DNA from 3 places in the Streptomyces sp. NPDC048506 genome. Region 1 is predicted to be linked to each of the others. Evidence: predicted binding sites of a transcription regulator. Region 1 holds the regulator's gene; each other region holds the start of a gene.
The links. Region 1 encodes HrcA, which represses chaperone genes, less so after heat shock. Its sites were predicted from a motif close to TTNGCACTCNGNNNNNCNGAGTGCNAA; they were not measured.
Positions count from the first base shown of each region.

Region 2: the regulator HrcA is predicted to act here: its motif matches at 4,045-4,071, upstream of AB0C96_RS24060 (FmdB family zinc ribbon protein).
Region 3: the regulator HrcA is predicted to act here: its motif matches at 4,185-4,211, upstream of groL (chaperonin GroEL).

Region 1 covers NZ_JBEZIX010000006.1:192,476-198,990, reverse strand. The annotation lists gene AB0C96_RS06730 (16S rRNA (uracil(1498)-N(3))-methyltransferase) at 6-749, opposite strand; gene AB0C96_RS06725 (nitronate monooxygenase) at 746-1,837, opposite strand; gene dnaJ (molecular chaperone DnaJ) at 1,902-3,038, opposite strand; gene hrcA (heat-inducible transcriptional repressor HrcA) at 3,039-4,055, opposite strand; gene AB0C96_RS06710 (MBL fold metallo-hydrolase) at 4,250-4,990, shown strand; gene AB0C96_RS06705 (DUF3097 domain-containing protein) at 5,158-5,991, shown strand; gene AB0C96_RS06700 (Uma2 family endonuclease) at 5,969-6,515, opposite strand, start outside.
Region 2 covers NZ_JBEZIX010000030.1:29,619-36,133, reverse strand. The annotation lists gene AB0C96_RS24075 (penicillin acylase family protein) at 1-608, opposite strand, end outside; gene AB0C96_RS24070 (potassium/proton antiporter) at 803-2,326, shown strand; gene AB0C96_RS24065 (MFS transporter) at 2,645-3,934, shown strand; gene AB0C96_RS24060 (FmdB family zinc ribbon protein) at 4,083-4,418, shown strand; gene AB0C96_RS24055 (S-methyl-5'-thioadenosine phosphorylase) at 4,661-5,542, shown strand; partial or broken gene AB0C96_RS24050 (hypothetical protein) at 5,731-5,925, shown strand; gene mscL (large conductance mechanosensitive channel protein MscL) at 6,298-6,515, shown strand, end outside.
Region 3 covers NZ_JBEZIX010000046.1:49,109-55,623, forward strand. The annotation lists gene AB0C96_RS31465 (hypothetical protein) at 1-124, shown strand, start outside; gene AB0C96_RS31470 (hypothetical protein) at 121-453, shown strand; gene AB0C96_RS31475 (protein kinase) at 464-2,146, shown strand; gene groL (chaperonin GroEL) at 2,398-4,020, opposite strand; gene AB0C96_RS31485 (cold-shock protein) at 4,487-4,690, opposite strand; gene AB0C96_RS31490 (MoaD/ThiS family protein) at 5,163-5,438, opposite strand; gene thrC (threonine synthase) at 5,491-6,515, opposite strand, start outside.

The DNA.
Region 1 (6,515 bases):
TCCAGCTAGCTCCAGCGCCCCGTGCGTCCCAGTAGGAGTGCCGTCGCCGCGGTGCCGGCCGTGGAGGTGCGCAGCACGGTCGTGCCCAGGCGGTACGGCTTGGCACCGGCCTCGGCGAAGGTGGCGAGCTCCTCCGGGGAGACGCCGCCCTCCGGGCCGACCACGAGCACGATGCGGCCGGTGGTGGGGAGTTCGGCGGTGGCGAGCGGGGAGCTGCCCTCCTCGTGGAGGACGGCGGCGAAGTCCGCGTCGGCGAGCAGAGCCGCCACCTGTTTGGTCGTCAGCGGGTCCGCGACCTCGGGGAAGGTCAGCCGGCGCGACTGCTTGCCGGCCTCCCGGGCCGTGGCGCGCCACTTGGCCAGCGACTTGGCGGCCCGCTCGCCCTTCCACTGGGTGACGCAACGCGCCGCCGGCCAGGGCACGATGGCGTCCACGCCGGTCTCGGTCATCGTCTCGACCGCCAGCTCACCGCGGTCACCCTTGGGCAGCGCCTGGACGACGGTGAGGGTGGGGCTCGGCGGTTCCTCGGTGCGCAGTTCCGCAACGGCCACGGTGAGCCGGTCCTTGCCCTCGACGGCGGCCACCGTGCCGTAGGCACCGGCGCCCTGACCGTCCGTCAGCACGACCTCCTCGCCGACCCGCAGCCGGCGCACCGACACCGCATGCCGCCCCTCGGGGCCGTCCAGGGTCAATGTGCCGCCGGCCCGTACGTCCGCGAGCGAATCGACGAGGAAGACCGGCGCGGTCATGAGGCGACACCGCCGTCGGCGGGCAGGTTCATCGAGGCGCGCGCCGCGTCCAGTTCGGCCATCAGGACCTCGATGAGCTGCGCGGCGGGCAGCTCCCGGGCCAGCCGGTGCCCCTGCCCCGCCCAGAGGTTCAGGCCCTGCGCGTCGCCCGCCTTGGCCGCGGCCTTGCGCACGGTGGAGGTGAGGTAGTGGACGGCGGGGTAGGCGGCCGGGGCGTACGGGCCGTGCTCGCGCAGGAAACGGTTCACCAGGCCTCGGGCCGGGCGCCCGGAGAACGCCCGGGTCAACTCCGTATGCGTGAACAGGGGGTTGGTCAGCGCCTGCTTGTGCAGCGGGTTGGCACCCGACTCGGGGGTGGCGAGGAAGGCGGTGCCCAGCTGCGCCATGGTCGCCCCGGCGGCCAGCACGGCGGCGATCTGCGCGCCGCGCATCAGCCCGCCCGCGGCGATCACCGGGATCTGCACCGCCTCACGGACCTGGCCGAGCAGCGCCAGCAGCCCCAGGCCCGCACCGGTCCCGTCCAGGTGCGGATCGTCCCGGTGCGTGGCCTGGTGGCCGCCCGCCTCCACGCCCTGCACACAGACCGCGTCCGCCCCCGACCACTGGGCGGCCTGTGCCTCGGCCGCGGTGGTGGCGGTGACGACGGTGTACGTACCGACCTTGGCGAAGGAGTCGAGGACGGCGCGCGAGGGGCAGCCGAAGGTGAAGGACACCACCGGCACCGGGTCCTCCCGCAGGATCGCGAGCTTGGCCTCGTAGCCGTCGTCGCTGGGACCGTCGGTGTCGCCGAGCTCGGTCTCGTACCAGGCGGCCTCGCCGGCGAGTTGCTCGCGGTAGACGTCGACCGCGGAGGTGTCGGCCAGGGAGGGCTGCGGCATGAAGAGGTTGACGCCGAAGGGCCGGTCGGTCAGCGACCGCAGCTGTTTGATCTCCTGGTACATGCCGTCGGCGGTCTTGTAGCCGGCGGCGAGGAAACCGAGGCCGCCGGCGCCGCAGACGGCAGCGGCCAGCTCGGGTCCGGAGCCGCCTCCGGCCATCGGGGCCTGCACGATCGGGTGCCGGCAGAGATCGGTCAGTGCGGTGGGCATGCGCACATCGTGTCACGCCCAACACACCGCTCCGAACCAGGGACGACCCCCCCGGCGGTACCGCCTACCTGCCGTTGAACGCGTCCTTCAGACGCGAGAACAGCCCCTGCTGCCCCGGCTGGAACTGGCCCGTGGGCCGCTCCTCACCGCGCAGCTTGGCGAGCCGGCGCAGCAGCTCCTCCTGCTCGGGGTCGAGCTTGGTGGGCGTCTGCACCTCGACGTGGACGATCAGGTCGCCTCGGCCGTTGCCGCGCAGATGGGTCACGCCGCGCTGGTGCAGCGGGATCGACTGGCCGGACTGGGTGCCGGGCCGAACGTCGATCTCCTCCACCCCGTCGAGCGTCTCCAGCGGGCATTTGGTGCCCAGCGCCGCCGCCGTCATCGGGATGGTGACCGTGCAGTGCAGATCGTCACCGCGCCGCTGGAAGACCGGGTGCGGCAGCTCGTGGATCTCGACGTAGAGATCACCGGCAGGGCCGCCGCCGGGGCCGACCTCGCCCTCGCCGGCGAGCTGGATGCGGGTGCCGTTGTCGACACCGGCCGGGATCTTCACCGTCAGCGTGCGGCGGGAGCGGATCCGGCCGTCGCCGGCGCACTCGGGGCACGGCGTCGGCACGACCGTGCCGAAGCCCTGGCACTGCGGGCACGGCCGGGACGTCATGACCTGACCGAGGAAGGACCGGGTGACCTGGGAGACCTCACCGCGGCCGCGGCACATGTCGCAGGTCTGGGCGGAGGTGCCGGGGGCGGCGCCCTCGCCGGTGCAGGTCGTGCACACCACGGCGGTGTCGACCTGGATGTCCTTGGTCGTGCCGAAGGCCGCTTCGTTCAGCTCGATGTCGAGCCGGATCATGGCGTCCTGGCCGCGGCGGGTGCGCGACCGCGGGCCGCGCTGCGACGCGGTGCCGAAGAAGGCGTCCATGATGTCGGAGAAGTTGCCGAAGCCCGCGCCGAAGCCGCCCGCCCCGCCGGCACCGCCGGCCTGCGAGAGGGGGTCGCCGCCGAGGTCGTAGACCTGCTTCTTCTGCGGATCCGACAGGACCTCGTAAGCGGCGTTGATCTCCTTGAACCGCTCCTGGGTCTTGGGATCCGGGTTCACGTCCGGGTGCAGCTCCCGCGCCAGCCGCCGGAAGGCCTTCTTGATCTCGTCCTGCGAGGCATCGCGCCGAACGCCCAGGACCGCGTAGTAATCCGTGGCCACTTACGACTCCGCCAAGATCTGTCCGACGTAACGTGCCACTGCGCGTACCGCTCCCATCGTTCCGGGGTAGTCCATGCGGGTCGGTCCGACCACGCCGAGTTTGGCGACTGCCTCGTCGCCCGAACCGTAGCCGACCGTGACGACCGAGGTGGACGTCAGGCCTTCGTGGGCATTCTCATGCCCGATGCGTACGGTCATGCCCGAGTCCTTGGCCTCCCCGAGGAGCTTGAGCAGCACCACATGCTCCTCAAGGGCCTCAAGTACCGGACGGATGGTCAGGGGGAAGTCGTGTCCGAAGCGCGTGAGATTGGCGGTACCGCCGATCATCAGCCGCTCTTCGGTCTCCTCCACCAAAGTCTCCAGCAACACCGACAGCACTGTCGAGACCGTACCGCGGTCGTCCTGCTCGAAGGACTCCGGGAGATCCTGCACCAGTTGGGGCACGTCCGTGAACCGGCGCCCCACGACCCGACTGTTCAGCCGCGCCCGCAGGTCCGCGAGGGACGTCTCGGCGAACGGCGCCTGGCAGTCGATCAGCCGCTGCTCCACCCGCCCGGTGTCCGTGATCAGGACGAGCATCAGGCGGGCCGGGGCCAGCGCCAGCAGCTCGACGTGCCGGACCGTGGAGCGGGTCAGGGACGGGTACTGCACGACCGCGACCTGCCGGGTCAGCTGCGCCAGCAGCCGGACCGTGCGGCCCACGACGTCGTCCAGGTCCACGGCACCGTCCAGGAAGTTCTGGATCGCCCGCCGCTCGGGGCTGGACAGCGGCTTGACGCCGGCCAGCTTGTCGACGAAGAGACGGTAGCCCTTGTCGGTCGGGATCCGCCCGGCGCTGGTGTGCGGCTGGGCGATGAAGCCCTCGTCCTCCAGCGCCGCCATGTCGTTACGGATGGTGGCCGGGGACACCCCCAGCTTGTGGCGCTCGGTGAGCGCCTTGGAGCCGACCGGCTCCTCCGTGCCGACGTAGTCCTGGACGATGGCGCGCAGCACTTCGAGCCTGCGTTCACTGAGCATCCCGCGCACCTCCAGTCCGGCCGTCCCGCCGTCTCGTTCTCCTGGCACTCACCCGGGCCGAGTGCCAGACCCGGAGCCAGTGTACGGCCGGGTAGCACGGGCACGGCAAGGGTGGCCTCGCACAGCGCGTGGCCGATGACCGTGTTCGGGCGATCTGCCGGGCAACGCTATCGCGATGGAGCTAGCGTCTCGGTATGCGCACTGCTTGGGAAGAGGCCGGGTGGGAACAGCTCGGTGAAGGCGTCGTCCGGCGCCGGATGCCGGGCTGGGACGAGACGATCGGCGTGATCACCGGGACGGCCGGGATCATGATCGTCGACACCGGGGCGAGCATCCGCGACGGCGCGGAGCTGCGCCGCTCGGTCCGCGGCGTACTGGGCCGGGACGTGACGCATGTCGCGCTCACCCATCCACATTTCGATCATGTACTGGGCACCGCGGCCTTCGCGGGTGTCGAGGTCTTCGGCGCGGCCGGCCTGGGCGAGCTGCTGCTGCGCCGGGGCAAGGACGAGCTGCGGCATGACGCGGTGCGCCACGGCGTGGACCGGGACGCCGCCGCGGAGGCCACCGATCTGCTCGTCGTCCCGCACCATCATGTGCACGGTCAGCTCACCGTCGACCTGGGCGACCGCACGGTGCTGCTCGCCAATGTGGGCCCCGGCCACACCGCCCACGACCTGGCCGTTCTCGTACCCGGCCGGCACGGCGCCCGGGAGATCGTCTTCTGCGGCGACCTGGTGGAGGAGTCCGGTGAACCGCAGGCCGGCCCGGACGCGCTGCCCCAGCAGTGGCCGGCGGCCCTGGACCGGCTGCTGGCACTCGGCGGCGAGGAGGCGCTGTACGTACCCGGCCATGGCGCGGTGGTGGACGCCGCCTTCGTCCGGGCCCAGCGGGACGCCCTGGCCGCCCGTTTCGGCGTCCCCCGTTCGTCCTGACCGCCACTACACCCCGCCCCCATTGCTCCGACGCTACGACCCGCCCCCGTTGATCCGACACCACGACCGGCCCCATCGATCCGAACTGACCGCCACCCCGACCGGCCGCCCCGGCCCGCCACGCCTTCGACCCGAGCCACCCCTCCGACCCGAACAGAACAGGCCCCATGCAGAGCAAGCGCTACAGCCCCGACCTCACTCCCCCCTGGAAGAAGCAGCAGCCCGCGCCCGAGGTGCCGGCCGATCCCGATCTGGTCGTCGAGGAGGTCACCACGGGCTTCTGCGGTGCCGTGATCCGCTGCGAGAAGACCGCTGAGGGGCCGACCGTCACCCTGGAGGACCGCTTCGGCAAGCACCGCGTCTTCCCCATGGTGCCGCGCGGCTTCCTGCTGGAGGGCAAGGTGGTCACCCTCGTCCGCCCGCAGGGCCGGCCGGCGCCGAGCGGCCCGGCCCGTACGGCATCGGGTTCGCTCGCCGTGCCCGGCGCCCGCGCCCGGGTCGCACGCGCCGGGCGCATCTACGTGGAGGGGCGCCACGACGCCGAACTGGTCGAGCGGGTCTGGGGCGACGACCTGCGGATCGAGGGCGTGGTCGTGGAGTACCTGGAGGGCATCGACGACCTCCCGGCGATCGTCCGCGGCTTCTCCCCCGGTCCGGACGCCCGGCTGGGGGTGCTGGTGGACCATCTCGTGCCCGGCTCGAAGGAGTCCCGGATCGCGGCCGAGGTGACGGGCGAGCACGTGCTCGTCGTGGGCCACCCGTACATCGACGTGTGGGAGGCGGTGAAGGCGTCGTCGGTGGGGATCCCGGCCTGGCCGGCGGTGCCGCACGGGCAGGACTGGAAGACGGGGGTGTGCCGGGCCTTGGGCTGGCCGGAGAACACGGGGGCGGCGTGGCAGCGGATTCTGTCGTCCGTGCGGTCCTACCGGGACCTGGAGCCGGCGTTGCTGGGGCGGGTGGAGGAGCTGATCGACTTCGTCACGGTCGGCGGTGCCGTTTGACGTCGGCGAGGGTCCGGAACTCGCTGGTGTCGAGTACGGCATCGAGCTGGTCCAACGGCACCGGGTCGCCGAACTTGTAGATCGACTGCGACCTGTAGTCGGCACTCTCCCCCACGCCTGTGGGCTCGGCGAGGAGGACGCAGTGGGCCACGATGGGGTCGATGATCAGGTAGATGGGAAGCTTGCCAGCCGCGTAGATCGAGCGCTTGATGACGTAGTCATGGTCAACGCTGGTCTTGGAGACAACCTCGACGACCATTCTGATCACCTCGGGCGGCATCAGTCGCCCCGATTCGGCTCCTGTTCCGCGCTCCACCAGAACGAGGTCTGGCTGGGGCTCACTCGATTCTTGAGGGAGTGCGACATCCTGGGTTTGCAGACGCCGCCACTTCTTCCTCGGAAATTGGTCCACGACAGCTTCCACGATGTCGTTATGGACCACATCCGGCCCCGCCATCATCACGATGTTCCCCCGGAGGAGCTCGACCTTGACCCCCTCGGGAACATCGAGGTCCTCGAAGAGC
Region 2 (6,515 bases), on a different contig from region 1:
TCCCAGGCCATCGCCTTGAGCCAGGCCACCGAGTCGACCGGCGTCCACTTCTCCGGCTTGTAGTCGTTCTCCAGGTCCAGCGCCGCGTACTCCAGGGAGAGCGCCGAGCCCTCGTGGTCCCTGAGGTAGGCGTTGACGCCGGCGGAGTAGGCCTGGAGGTACTTCTTGGTACTGGGCGACAGCTTGGTGTCGTACTCCTGCTGCGCCACGTGGTGCCAGCCGAGGGTGCGCAGGAAGGCGTCGGTCTTGACCTGGCTCTTGCCGAACATCTCCGAGAGCCGGCCGGCGGTCATATGGCGCCGGACGTCCATCTCCCAGAAGCGGTCCTGGGCCTGGACGTATCCCTGGGCGCGGAAGAGGTCCTCGTCGCTGTCGGCGTAGATCTGCGGGATGCCGTTGGCATCCCGCACCACGTCCACCGGGTCGGCCAGGCCCGGGAGTTTGAGCGAGCCCGTGGTCTGCGGGAAGGAGGCGCGGACGGTGCTGACTCCCCAGAACGCGCCGAAACCGATGCCCGCCACGAGCAGCAGCACGACAGTGATCGCGACGAGGCGGCCGCGCCGCCCCTTCTTCTTCCTGGGGACCGGGCCGGACTTGTTGGCGGGCATCTCTGTCCTTCGAGGGGCAGGGTGGGAGTGCTGGAGCAACCATAGGCGCACGGGTTCGGGGACCCCTACGCGGAGTCACCGCCAGCACATCCGACTTTCAAGTAATGGTAAATTGTTAGTCTCAGTAACTAGATACGGTAAGGAACGACCACCCCCAGCCCCCCGGCCGGCCCCGTGCGAGGAAGGACCAGCTCCTGACTGTCGACCACCTCAATGAACTCCTGCTGATCTGCTCGCTCGTACTGCTCGTCGCGGTCGCCGCAGTACGACTCTCCTCGCGCAGCGGGCTCCCCAGCCTGCTCGTCTACCTGGGGATAGGCATCGCCATAGGGCAGGACGGCCTCGGTGGCGTCGTCTTCGACAACGCCCAGCTGACCCAACTCCTCGGCTACGCCGCGCTGGTCGTGATCCTCGCGGAAGGCGGCCTGGGCACCAAGTGGAAGGACATCAAACCGGCGCTGCCCCGGGCGGCGGCGCTCTCGACGGTCGGCGTCGCGGTGAGCGTGGGGGTCACCGCCGCCGGAGCGCACTATTTGGCCGGACTTGAGTGGCGCCAGGCGTTGCTGATCGGCGCCGTGGTCTCGTCCACGGACGCCGCAGCGGTCTTCTCCGTCCTGCGCAGCGTGCGCCTGCCGGCCCGCCTGACGGGTGTCCTGGAGGCCGAATCCGGCTTCAACGACGCCCCGGTGGTCATCCTCGTCGTCGCCTTCTCCACGGCCGGGCCGGCCGAGTCCTGGTACCACCTGCTCGGCGAGATCACCCTGGAACTGGCCATCGGCGCCGCCATCGGCCTGGCCATCGGCTGGCTGGGCGCGTACGGCATGCGGCATGTGGCGCTGCCCGCCTCCGGCCTCTACCCGATCGCCGTGATGGCCATCGCCGTCTCGGCGTACGCGGCCGGCGCACTGGCGCACGGCTCCGGCTTCCTCGCCGTCTACCTGGCCGCAGTGATCCTCGGCAACGCCAAACTGCCGCACGCCCCCGCCACCCGCGGCTTCGCCGAGGGCCTCGGCTGGATCGGGCAGATCGGCATGTTCGTCCTGCTGGGCCTGCTGGTGACCCCGCACAACCTGCTCGACGACGTGGTGCCGGCGCTGGTCATCGGCCTGATCCTGACGATCGTGGCCCGCCCGGTGTCCGTGTTCGTCGCGCTGCTGCCCTTCCGGGTGCCCTGGCAGGAGAAGGCCCTGCTGTCGTGGGCCGGGCTGCGCGGCGCGGTGCCGATCGTGCTGGCCACCATCCCGATGGTGAACGAGGTCCCCGGCAGCGAGACGGTCTTCAACATCGTCTTCGTGCTGGTCGTCGTCTACACCTTCGTCCAGGGGCCGACCCTGCCCTGGGTGGCCCGCCGCCTCAAGCTGGGCGACGGCGAGGAGTCCGCCGACCTGGGCATCGAGTCGGCGCCCCTGGAGCGGCTGCGCGGCCATCTGCTGTCCACGTCCATCGGCCCGGCCTCCCGGATGCACGGCGTCGAGGTCGGCGAGCTCCGGATGCCCAAGGGCGCCGCGGTCACCCTCGTCGTCCGGGACGGCTCCAGCTTCGTACCCTCGCCCACGACGGTGCTGCGGCACGGCGACGAGTTGCTGGTGGTCGCCACGGATCCGGTGCGCGACGCGGCCGAGCGACGGCTCCAGGCGGTCTCCCAGGGCGGCAAGCTGGCCGGCTGGCTGGGGGCCGGCGGCGGCCCCGGGCGGCGCGGCCACCGGCCCGGCCACTGACCGCGGCCCGGGGCGCCCCGGCCGAAAAATGTGCTGTAGATCTCCGCGGATACCAAGGAAATCTCCGTGAAGCCCTGGTTAATCCCAGGGCTTCACGCGCTTCGACCTGTAGTATGAAGAGCGAACATGACGAACCAACTCTGCCTGACGCAGAGCTGGCGCGACCGCTCGGCGGCCGCGGTCCCCTGCCACACGCAGCCACCTCTCAAGGTGCGGACCACGCGGTATCACTCGGTCCTGCGCGAGAGGACAGCTCTCGGCGCGCACCCGTGACGACCTTGCGGGCGGTGCGCTACCAGGCGGCAGAAAGGCCCGGCCGTGGCATCCGCGGTCAAGGACTCCCGTCCCGGATACGGACGACTGCTCCGCACCCCTGGTGCATGGACGTTCCTGCTGCCCGGCTTCCTGGCCCGGCAGCCCTTCGCGATGCTGACCATCGGCATCGTGCTGCTCGTCCAGTCCACCACCGGCTCCTACGGCACCGCCGGCGCGGTGTCCGCCACGACCGGTGTCTCGATGGCCCTGTTCGCGCCGCAGAGCGGCAAGCTCGCCGACCGCTTCGGCCAGCGCGCGGTGCTGCTCCCCGGTGTCCTGGTGCACACCGCCGGCGTCTCGGCGCTGATCGCCATCGCCCTGGCACACGCCCCCCTGTGGGCACTGATCGCCGTGGCGGTCCCCACGGGCGCCTCGACGCCGCAGGTCGGCCCCATGGTGCGGGCCCGCTGGGCGGCCCGCCTCGGCGGCAGCCCGCTGATGCCCACGGCCGCCGCCTTCGAGTCGGTCACCGACGAGTTCACCTTCGTCGTCGGCCCCGTCCTGGCCACCGCGCTGTGCACCGGCATCCACCCGGCGGCCGGTCTGGTCGCCGAGGCGGCGCTGACGCTGGCCGGCGGGCTGCTGTTCGCCGCGCAGAAGCGCAGCCAGCCGCCGGTGCACCGGGCCGGGGCCGACGCCGCCCCGCGCGTCTCGGCGCTGTCGGTGCCCGGCGTACGCGTCCTGATCGCGGCGTTCCTCGGGATCGGCGCCGTCTTCGGCGGTATGCAGGTCTCGCTGACCGCGCTCACCCAGCACATCGGGCAGCCCGGCATCAACGGCGTGCTCTACGGGATCTTCGCGGGCGGCAACATGCTCGCCGGCATCGTCTGCGGCGCGATCGCCTGGAAGGTCGGCCCGCGGCGCCGGCTGCTGGTCGCCTACGGGCTGCTGGCGCTGGCCACCACCCCGCTGTGGGTGGTCACCTCGGTGCCGCTGCTGGGCGCCGTCGGCCTGCTCGTCGGCCTGTGCATCGCCCCCGCGCTGATCACCGGCTACACGCTGGTCGAGTCGCTGGTGCCGGCCACCGCCCGTACCGAGGCCTTCACCTGGCTGACCGGCGCGGTCGCGCTGGGCCAGGCGGCCGCCGCCACCTCCGCCGGCCAGCTGGCGGACCGCTTCGGGCCGAGCACCGGATTCCTGGTGCCGCTGGCCGGTACGGCGCTGGCCTTCGTGGTGCTGCTGACGCTCCGCGCCCGGCTGGTGCCGCGCCCCTCGTCCGTGGTCGCCTCCCAGGCCGGCGCCGTCGTGGCGCCCGCCGCGGCGGACCGGGAACGGGAGCTGGCGCGCACCTGACCGTCGCGGGCCGCGGAACGGCTCCGACCGGGGCCCGCGAACGTGGAGTCGGTCACCGAAAGCTCGTCACGGTGGACTGATGGCCGGGAATACTGCAAGATGGAGCGTCGTTAGCACTCATCGAGTGAGAGTGCCAGGAGGAAGTCAAGTGCCGACCTACCAGTACCAGTGCACCGAGTGCGGCGAAGGCCTTGAGGCGGTGCAGAAGTTCACCGACGACGCGCTGACGGAGTGCCCCAGCTGCAACGGACGCCTCAAGAAGGTGTTCTCCGCGGTCGGCATCGTCTTCAAGGGCTCCGGCTTCTACCGCAACGACAGCCGTGGGGCGTCGTCCAGCAGCAGCCCCGCGAAGAGCTCCTCCTCGTCGAGCAGCACGTCCTCCTCGGACTCCGCCGGCTCCTCGTCGAGCAGCTCCGACGCCACGTCGTCCACCTCGACCGCGTCGTCCTCCAGCAGCACCACGAGCGCCAGCTCCGCGGCCTGAGCCGCGCACCGCGCCCACACCGCTTCACCGGGCCCCGCCGTCAACCGACGGCGGGGCCCGACGCGTCCACACCGGAGCAGTCGGGCAGACGCCGAGGGGCGCCGACGCGTACCGAGCGCCGCTGACGCATGCCGAGGGTCGCTGGCGCATTCCGACGTGCGCATGCTGACGTGCCCTTACGAGAAGCTTTCATTCCGGTCACCGGCCGTCGAACGGGCGGGCCGCCCGCTACTGTGAGCGCCATGGCTGACGCGGAGATAGGTGTCATCGGCGGCTCGGGGTTCTACTCCTTCCTCGATGATGTGACCGAAATCACGATGGACACCCCCTACGGTGCCCCCAGCGACTCGCTGTTCCTCGGCGAGGTCGCCGGCCGCCAGGTCGCCTTCCTGCCCCGGCACGGCCGCGGCCACCACCTCCCGCCGCACCGCATCAACTACCGCGCCAACCTGTGGGCGCTGCGCTCCCTCGGCGTGCGCCAGGTGCTCGGCCCGTGCGCGGTCGGCGGCCTGCGCCAGGAGTACGGCCCCGGCACGCTGCTGGTCCCCGATCAGCTCGTGGACCGCACCAAGGCCCGCGTACAGACCTACTTCGACGGCGAACCGCTGCCCGGCTACGCATCCGGGGACCCGTCGGCGAGCGGAGGCGGAGCGGGGTGGACCGGCGGCGTCCCCAACGTCGTCCACCTCACCTTCGCCGACCCGTACTGCCCCGCCGGCCGCCAGGCCGCGCTCGCCGCGGCTCGCGGCCGCGACTGGGAGCCGGTCGACGGCGGCACGCTCGTCGTCATCGAGGGCCCCCGGTTCTCGACCCGCGCCGAGTCGCGCTGGCACGCCGCCCAGGGCTGGTCGGTGGTCGGCATGACCGGCCACCCCGAGGCCGTCCTGGCCCGCGAACTGAGCCTGTGCTACACGTCGTTGACCCTGGTGACGGACCTGGACGCGGGGACCGAGACCGGTGACGGCGTCTCCCACGAGGAGGTGCTGGGCGTCTTCGCCCAGAACATCGGCCGACTGCGCGAGGTCCTCTTCGACGCGGTCGCGGCCCTCCCCGACACCACGGAGCGCAACTGCCTGTGCGTCGACGCCCACGGGGGCCTGGACCTGGGCATCGAACTGCCCTGACGGCCTGCGTCCGACGGCGGGCGTCTGACGGCAGGCGTCTGACGGCAGGCATCGGCACCGCCCCCTCCCGGGTGACCGAGTTGTCCACAACGGCGGGGCCGTCCACACCCCGGAGCGGGCGGGAGCGAACTGCGGCACGGTGGTGATCGCCAGTTCCTCCCGAGCACCCGGCAAGGCGGTGACCACCCATGCTTCACACCCCTCGCACTCCTCACATCCCTCGCGCTCCCCACACCCCCCTCTCCCCGCCCCTCCCTACTCCCCCGCGATGTGAAGTGCCCCACTTTGCTCCGGTACGGGCCGGTGGCGGAAGGCGCCGCTGGCAGCGCTTCACACGACGGCGCATGCTCGCCGCCGGACTCGCGATGACCGCCGCAGCACTGGCCGGTGGCGTCTCGTACGGCGCGGCACGACCCGCTCCCACGGCCGGCTGCCCGTCGGCGGCGGCGCCGGGAGGGCGGTAGCCGTGACCGAAGATCGAGTGGCATCCGCCCATAGGCCGGGCGACACTGCTGGGCATGGCGGGGCACCCGCCGCGCGCCAACGGGGACGCGCCCACCGCACCGGTACCGCCGCATCCGTCCGTCCGACGTCCCGGACGTACCGGACCCACTCCCTCCGCACGATCCGCACCGAAGCGCCGACCGATCGCCGGTTCGGGTCGTACGGCTGGACAGTGCCGCCCCGCCCTGCCGTATGTTGCGGTGCTGAGTGTCGATGCACCGTCCGTCATGAGCGTGGAAAGAGGCTGTCAGGTGAGCCAGAGCAAGGGCGTCCTTCAGGGGTTCAAGGAATTCCTGATGCGCGGCAACGTCATCGAACTCGCGGTCGCGGTCGTCGTTGGTGCGGCGTTCACCAACATCGTGAACTCCGTGGTCAAGGGCGTCATCAACCCGATCGTCGGCGCCCTCGGCTCGCAGAACCTGGACAACTACCAGTCCTGCTTGACCACAACTTGCTCGAAGGACCCCAA
Region 3 (6,515 bases), on a different contig from region 1:
CCAGGACCGGCTCACCCACCGCAAGGAGATGAGGCCGTTCCTCACCCGGGAGCTCACCGACCTCAAGGCCGTCGCGACCTGGTGCGCGAAGCGGGACGACGCCAAGGGCGGCTCCGGTTCATGAGGCGGCGGTCCCGGCGTCTCGCGCTGCTGCTGACGGCGACGGTGGCGGTGCCGGTCCTGGCGGCCACCGGCTGTTCGGGAGGCTCCGGCCGGTCGGCGTCTTCGGGGACGTCCGCGGGGAGCGGGGCGTCGTCGGGGTCGCAGGCACCGGACACCGCGTCGACCGCCGGCTCGTCGTCCGACTCCTCGGCGTCATCCGGGTCATCCGGGTCATCCGGGTCATCCGGGTCATCGGGATCGTCCGCCGAGGAGAAGGAGATGGCGAAGAAGGTCGAGGAAGCCGAGAAGGCGGCGGACGAGGCCGACGCCGACACGGCGAAGGACCAGTGAGGAGCCGGTGATGGAGGCGGGGGCATCCGTGGGCGCGCTCCCGGGCCCGCAGACCAGTGGGGTACCGCGGCTGGGAAACCGGTACGAGCTGCGCGAGCTGCTCGGCCGGGGCGGCACCGCCGAGGTGCACGCCGCGCACGACCTGCGGCTCGACCGCGGCGTCGCGGTCAAGACCCTGCGGTCCGACCTGGTCGGGGACCCGGAGTCGCTGGCACGCTTCCGTCGCGAGGCGCGGTCGGCGGCCTCGCTCAACCACCCCTCGATCGTGGCGGTCTACGACACCGGCGAGGACCTGGTGGGCGGGGCGCACGTTCCGTACATCGTGATGGAGCGCGTCGACGGTGCGACGTTCGCGGACCTTCGGCCCCGCGGGGAGCGACTCCCGCCGGGCAGGGCACTGGAGTTGACCGCCGGGGTGCTGGCGGCGCTGGCGTACGCGCATCGCGGCGGGATCGTCCACAGCGACATCAAACCGGCCAATGTGATGCTCACCCGCGACGGTGCCGTCAAAGTGACGGACTTCGGTATCGCACGGCTCGTGGAGGTGCAGGGTGCGGCGTCGGCCCCGCACACCACGGTCGTGGGCACTCCCCCGTACCTCTCCCCCGAGCAGGCCCGGGGGGAGGCCGTGGGTGCCCCCGCCGACCTCTACTCCACCGGCTGTCTGCTGTACGAGCTGCTGACGGGCCGGCCGCCGTTCCTCGGTGACGGCGTGATCGACCTGGTCCTCCAGCATGTGGAGGCCACGCCGGAGCCCCCGTCGGCCCATGTTCCCGCGTTGCCGCCGGCGTGCGACGCGCTCGTCCTCCGGGCGCTGAACAAAGCACCCGGGGACCGCCATCGGGACGCCGAGGCGATGCTCCGCGACGTCGAGCGGGTCCTGGCCGGTCTCTCCCCGGGTCTCACGGTCCCCGGGGCGGGGCACGGCGGACCGGCGCACGGCGGAGCGTCGGGCGCGGCGCCGGCCTCCCGGTCACCCGACACCGCGTCGCCCGGTCTGCACACGGCCCCGACGCAGGTGATCCCGACGGCGGACCCGACCCAGGCGGACCTGACCCAGGCAGGCCCGACCCGGGTGGCCCCGGCCGCGGACCCGACGCTGGTGTTCCCGGCCGCGGATCCGCCCGTAGCGGCTCCGGCACCGGGGCGCCGCCGCGATCCGCGCCGCCGTCGGGGTGTCCGGACGGCCGCGCTGCTGGGCAGCGGGCTGGCGGTCCTGGCGGCCGTGCTGGCCGGCGGGTACGCCCTCACCGTCGCGGACGCCGCGGGGGCGGGCGACCGGGAGGCGGGCGCCGCGGTGTCCGACGCCGGGAGCTCCTCGTCCCCGGCTCCGGAACCGCCCAAGGAGCCCTCGTCCGGCGAGCGGCCGCCGGGCGAGGGAGCGTCCGGCCCGCGGACGGTCCAGGTTCCCGACCTGCTGGGCAGAAGGCCTGCGCAGGCGCGGGCCGCCGCCGAGCGGGCGGGCCTCCGGATGGTCCTGGCCGGGCACGGGACGGACGGACGCTGCCGGCAGGCGGGCCCCGAAGCGGGCGTCGAAGCGCATACCGAAGCGAGCGCCGAGGTGCGCGCCGAGGCCGGCGCGGTGTGCGCCCAGGCTCCGGAGCCGGGCACCGACGTCGCCCGGGGGGCCACGATCCGGGTCAAGATGCCGGCGGGCCACCGCCGTACGCACCACCGCCTGGCGCACCGGTGACGTCCGCGGAGGGCTGCTGAGGCCTGCGGAGGACCGATGACTTCCGCGGAGGGCGGATGACGCCTGCCGAGGACCGATGACTTGCGCGGAGGGCGGATGACGTCCGCGAACGACGGATGACTTCCGCGGAGGACCGGTGATGCGCCCGCTCACCAACGCCGTCGGGGCGGCACCCCCTGGGAGGAGGGTGCCGCCCCGACGTATGTCTGGACGTGTGATCCGAGAGGATCAGCGTTCCGATCCCTGAGGGATCAGAAGTCCATGTCACCGCCCGGCATGCCGCCCGGAGCGGCCGCGGCGGCCTTCTCCGGCTTGTCGGCGATGACGGCCTCGGTGGTGAGGAACAGCGCGGCGATGGAGGCGGCGTTCTGCAGGGCAGAGCGGGTCACCTTCGCCGGGTCGATGATGCCCTCGGCGATCATGTCCACGTACTCGCCGTTCGCGGCGTTCAGGCCGTGACCCGGGGTGAGGTTGCGGACCTTCTCCACGATGACGCCACCCTCAAGGCCGGCGTTCACGGAGATCTGCTTCAGCGGGGCCTCCAGGGCCAGCTTCACAGCGGCGGCACCGGTGGCCTCGTCGCCGTCCAGCTCCAGCTTCTCGAAGACCGAGGAGGCCTGGAGCAGGGCGACGCCACCGCCGGCGACGATGCCCTCCTCGACGGCCGCCTTCGCGTTGCGGACGGCGTCCTCGATGCGGTGCTTGCGCTCCTTGAGCTCGACCTCGGTCGCGGCACCGGCCTTGATGACGGCCACGCCGCCGGCCAGCTTCGCCAGGCGCTCCTGGAGCTTCTCGCGGTCGTAGTCCGAGTCGCTGTTCTCGATCTCGGCGCGGATCTGGTTCACCCGGCCCTGGACCTGCTCGCTGTCACCGGCACCGTCGACGATGGTGGTCTCGTCCTTGGTGATGACGACCTTGCGGGCGCGGCCGAGCAGGTCGAGCGTGGCGTTCTCCAGCTTGAGGCCGACCTCCTCGGAGATGACGGTGCCACCGGTGAGGATGGCGATGTCACCGAGCATGGCCTTGCGGCGGTCGCCGAAGCCCGGGGCCTTGACGGCGACGGACTTGAAGGTGCCACGGATCTTGTTGACGACCAGGGTCGACAGGGCCTCGCCCTCGACGTCCTCGGCGATGATCAGCAGCGGCTTGCCGGACTGCATGACCTTCTCCAGGAGCGGCAGCAGGTCCTTCACGTTGCCGATCTTGGAGTTGACGATGAGGATGTACGGGTCCTCCAGGGAGGCCTCCATACGCTCCATGTCGGTCGCGAAGTACGCCGAGATGTAGCCCTTGTCGAAGCGCATACCCTCGGTGAGCTCCAGCTCCAGACCGAAGGTCTGGGACTCCTCGACGGTGATGACGCCTTCCTTGCCGACCTTGTCCATGGCCTCGGCGATCAGCTCGCCGATCTGGGTGTCGGCGGCGGAGATGGAGGCGGTGGAGGCGATCTGCTCCTTGGTCTCGACCTCCTTGGCCTGGTCGAGCAGGGCGGCGGAGACGGCCTCGACGGCCTTCTCGATACCGCGCTTCAGGGCCATCGGGTTGGCGCCGGCGGCAACGTTGCGCAGGCCCTCGCGGACCAGCGCCTGGGCCAGGACGGTCGCGGTCGTCGTGCCGTCACCGGCTACGTCGTCCGTCTTCTTCGCGACCTCCTTGACCAGCTCGGCGCCGATCTTCTCGTACGGGTCCTCAAGCTCGATCTCCTTGGCGATGGACACACCATCGTTGGTGATCGTGGGGGCGCCCCACTTCTTCTCGAGGACGACGTTGCGGCCCTTGGGGCCGAGGGTGACCTTGACGGCGTCGGCGAGCTGGTTCATCCCGCGCTCGAGACCGCGCCGTGCCTCCTCGTCGAACGCGATGATCTTGGCCATGTGAAGTGGTCCTCCCGGACTGGGGTGGATTGCTCCGGACCGCGCTGGCGCCCGCGACGGACGACCTGCAGACCTGTGGTGGTTCCTTGCCCCACCCGGCCCGCGGGCCTCACCGACCCGGTCCTTCGTTGTCACTCTCACTCGGAGAGTGCTAACGCCAATGATTAGCACTCGGGCCATGCGAGTGCAAGCCGCCCGGAGGGCGTCGTTGAGGGGTGGTGGTCGGGTGACGGGTGGGAGCAAGCCGCCCGGAGGGCGTCGTTGAGGGGTGGTGGTCGGGTGACGGGTGGGAGCAAGCCGCCCGGAGGGCGTCATTGAGGGGTGGCGGTCGGGCGACGGGTGGGAGCAAGCCGCCCGGAGGGGTCTTGGGGAGCGTGGCGGTCGGGCCGGGGAGCTGACGGGCAGGCAGAAGGCCCGTACCCCCTCAGGGGTACGGGCCTTCCGTACGCAGCAGTCGGTCGGCGCCTCAGCCGGCCACGCGGACCATGTCCGCCTGCGGCCCCTTCTGGCCCTGCGAGATCTCGAACTCGACCCGCTGGCCCTCCTCAAGGGTGCGGTAACCGTCCATCTGGATCGCGCTGTAGTGGACGAATACATCCGCACCACCGTCGACCGCGATGAAGCCGTACCCCTTCTCCGCGTTGAACCACTTGACGGTGCCCTGAGCCATGCCTAACTCCCCTATTACTGGCCCTTGCGCAGGACCGCACTCCGCGGACCCGGGTCAGACCTCACCCCGCGAAGGCCCGTGGGGTGTGCGCCGGAACGCGTCGACCGCCGCTGAATGTATCTGCACCGATGCCCAGCGCAACAGGTCAATCGGACGAGAATTCTGGCGCCGGAGAATCGGCAATATGCGGCGAAATCCCGTTTCTGCAGGGCAAGTCGGGCCGGTCATAGGCGCACGTAAGCGACAAATCCCGTGCACGCTCCGGGCACAAGTCATCGCGATTTCATATGCGTTCGGCATGCCCGTGGGGATATCCGGAACGTGGATCGCCACAATGGTATCCCCTTTCACGAAGCGGAATTGCCCCGTCCGATTTCAAAGGACGGGGCAATTCCGGTCAAGAAGGAGCAGAGATGGCGCAAAATAGCACCTCGCCTGGCCGCTCAGCAGCCTCCGGCGACATGTCCGAAGGTCAGCCTCCGGCGACGGCCGGGATGATCGAGACGCCCGCGCCGTCCGGGGTCGCCGTCTCAAGGCCCTGCTCGAAGCGGACGTCGTCGTCGTTGACGTAGACGTTCACGAAGCGGCGGAGCTTGCCGGCGTCGTCCAGGACGCGGGCCGCGATGCCCTGGTGGTTCTTCTCCAGGTCGGCGATCACCTCGGCGAGGGTCGCGCCCTCGGCGGTGACCTCGGCCTCGCCACCGGTGTAGGTGCGGAGGATGGTGGGGATGCGGACCGTGACGCTCATGGTTCTGCCTTCCGGACAGGGGTTACGGAGTACGAGTTCGGGGTGCGCGGTCTCAGCCGGCCAGGCCGGCCGCGCGGAACGCGTCCAGGCTGGGGCGGATCGTGGCCGTGGGCCCGGAGGTCGGCGCGACGGCGTCCAGCGTCTTGAGACCGTCACCCGTATTGAGGACGACGGTGGTCAGGGACGGGTCGATGAGGCCGTTCTCGATCAGCTTCTTGGTCACGCCGACGGTCACCCCGCCCGCGGTCTCCGCGAAGATCCCCTCGGTCCGCGCCAGCAGCTTGATCGCGTCCACGACCTGCTCGTCGTTGACGTCCTCGACCGCACCGCCGGTCCGGCGCGCGATGTCGAGCACGTAGGGGCCGTCGGCCGGGTTGCCGATCGCGAGGGACTTGGCGATGGTGTTGGGCTTCTGGGGGCGGACCACGTCGTGGCCGGCCTTGAAGGCCGCCGAGACCGGAGAGCAGCCCTCCGCCTGGGCGCCGAAGATCTTGTACGGCTTGTCCTCGACCAGGCCGAGGGCGATCAGCTCCTTCAGCCCCTTGTCGATCTTCGTCAGCTGGGAGCCGGACGCGATCGGGATGACGATCTGGTCCGGGAGCCGCCAGCCGAGCTGCTCGCAGATCTCGTACGCCAGGGTCTTGGAACCCTCGCCGTAGTACGGGCGCAGATTGACGTTGACAAAGCCCCAGCCCTCGCCCAGCGGGTCGCCGATGAGCTCCGAGCAGAAGCGGTTGACGTCGTCGTAGTTGCCCTCGATGCCGACCAGGTCGCCGCCGTAGACCGCGGCCATGACGACCTTGCCGGCCTCCAGGTCGTGCGGGATGAAGACGCAGGACTTGAAGCCGGCGCGGCGTGCCGCGGCGCCGACCGCACCGGCGAGGTTGCCGGTGGAGGAGCAGGAGAGGGTGGTGAAGCCGAAGGCGCGGGCGGCCTCGACGGCGATCGCGACGACGCGGTCCTTGAAGGAGTGCGTCGGGTTGCCGGAGTCGTCCTTGACGTACAGCCCGCCGGTGACACCGAGCTCGGCGGCGAGCCGGTCGGCCTTGACGAGGTGGGTGAAGCCGGGGTTCAGGT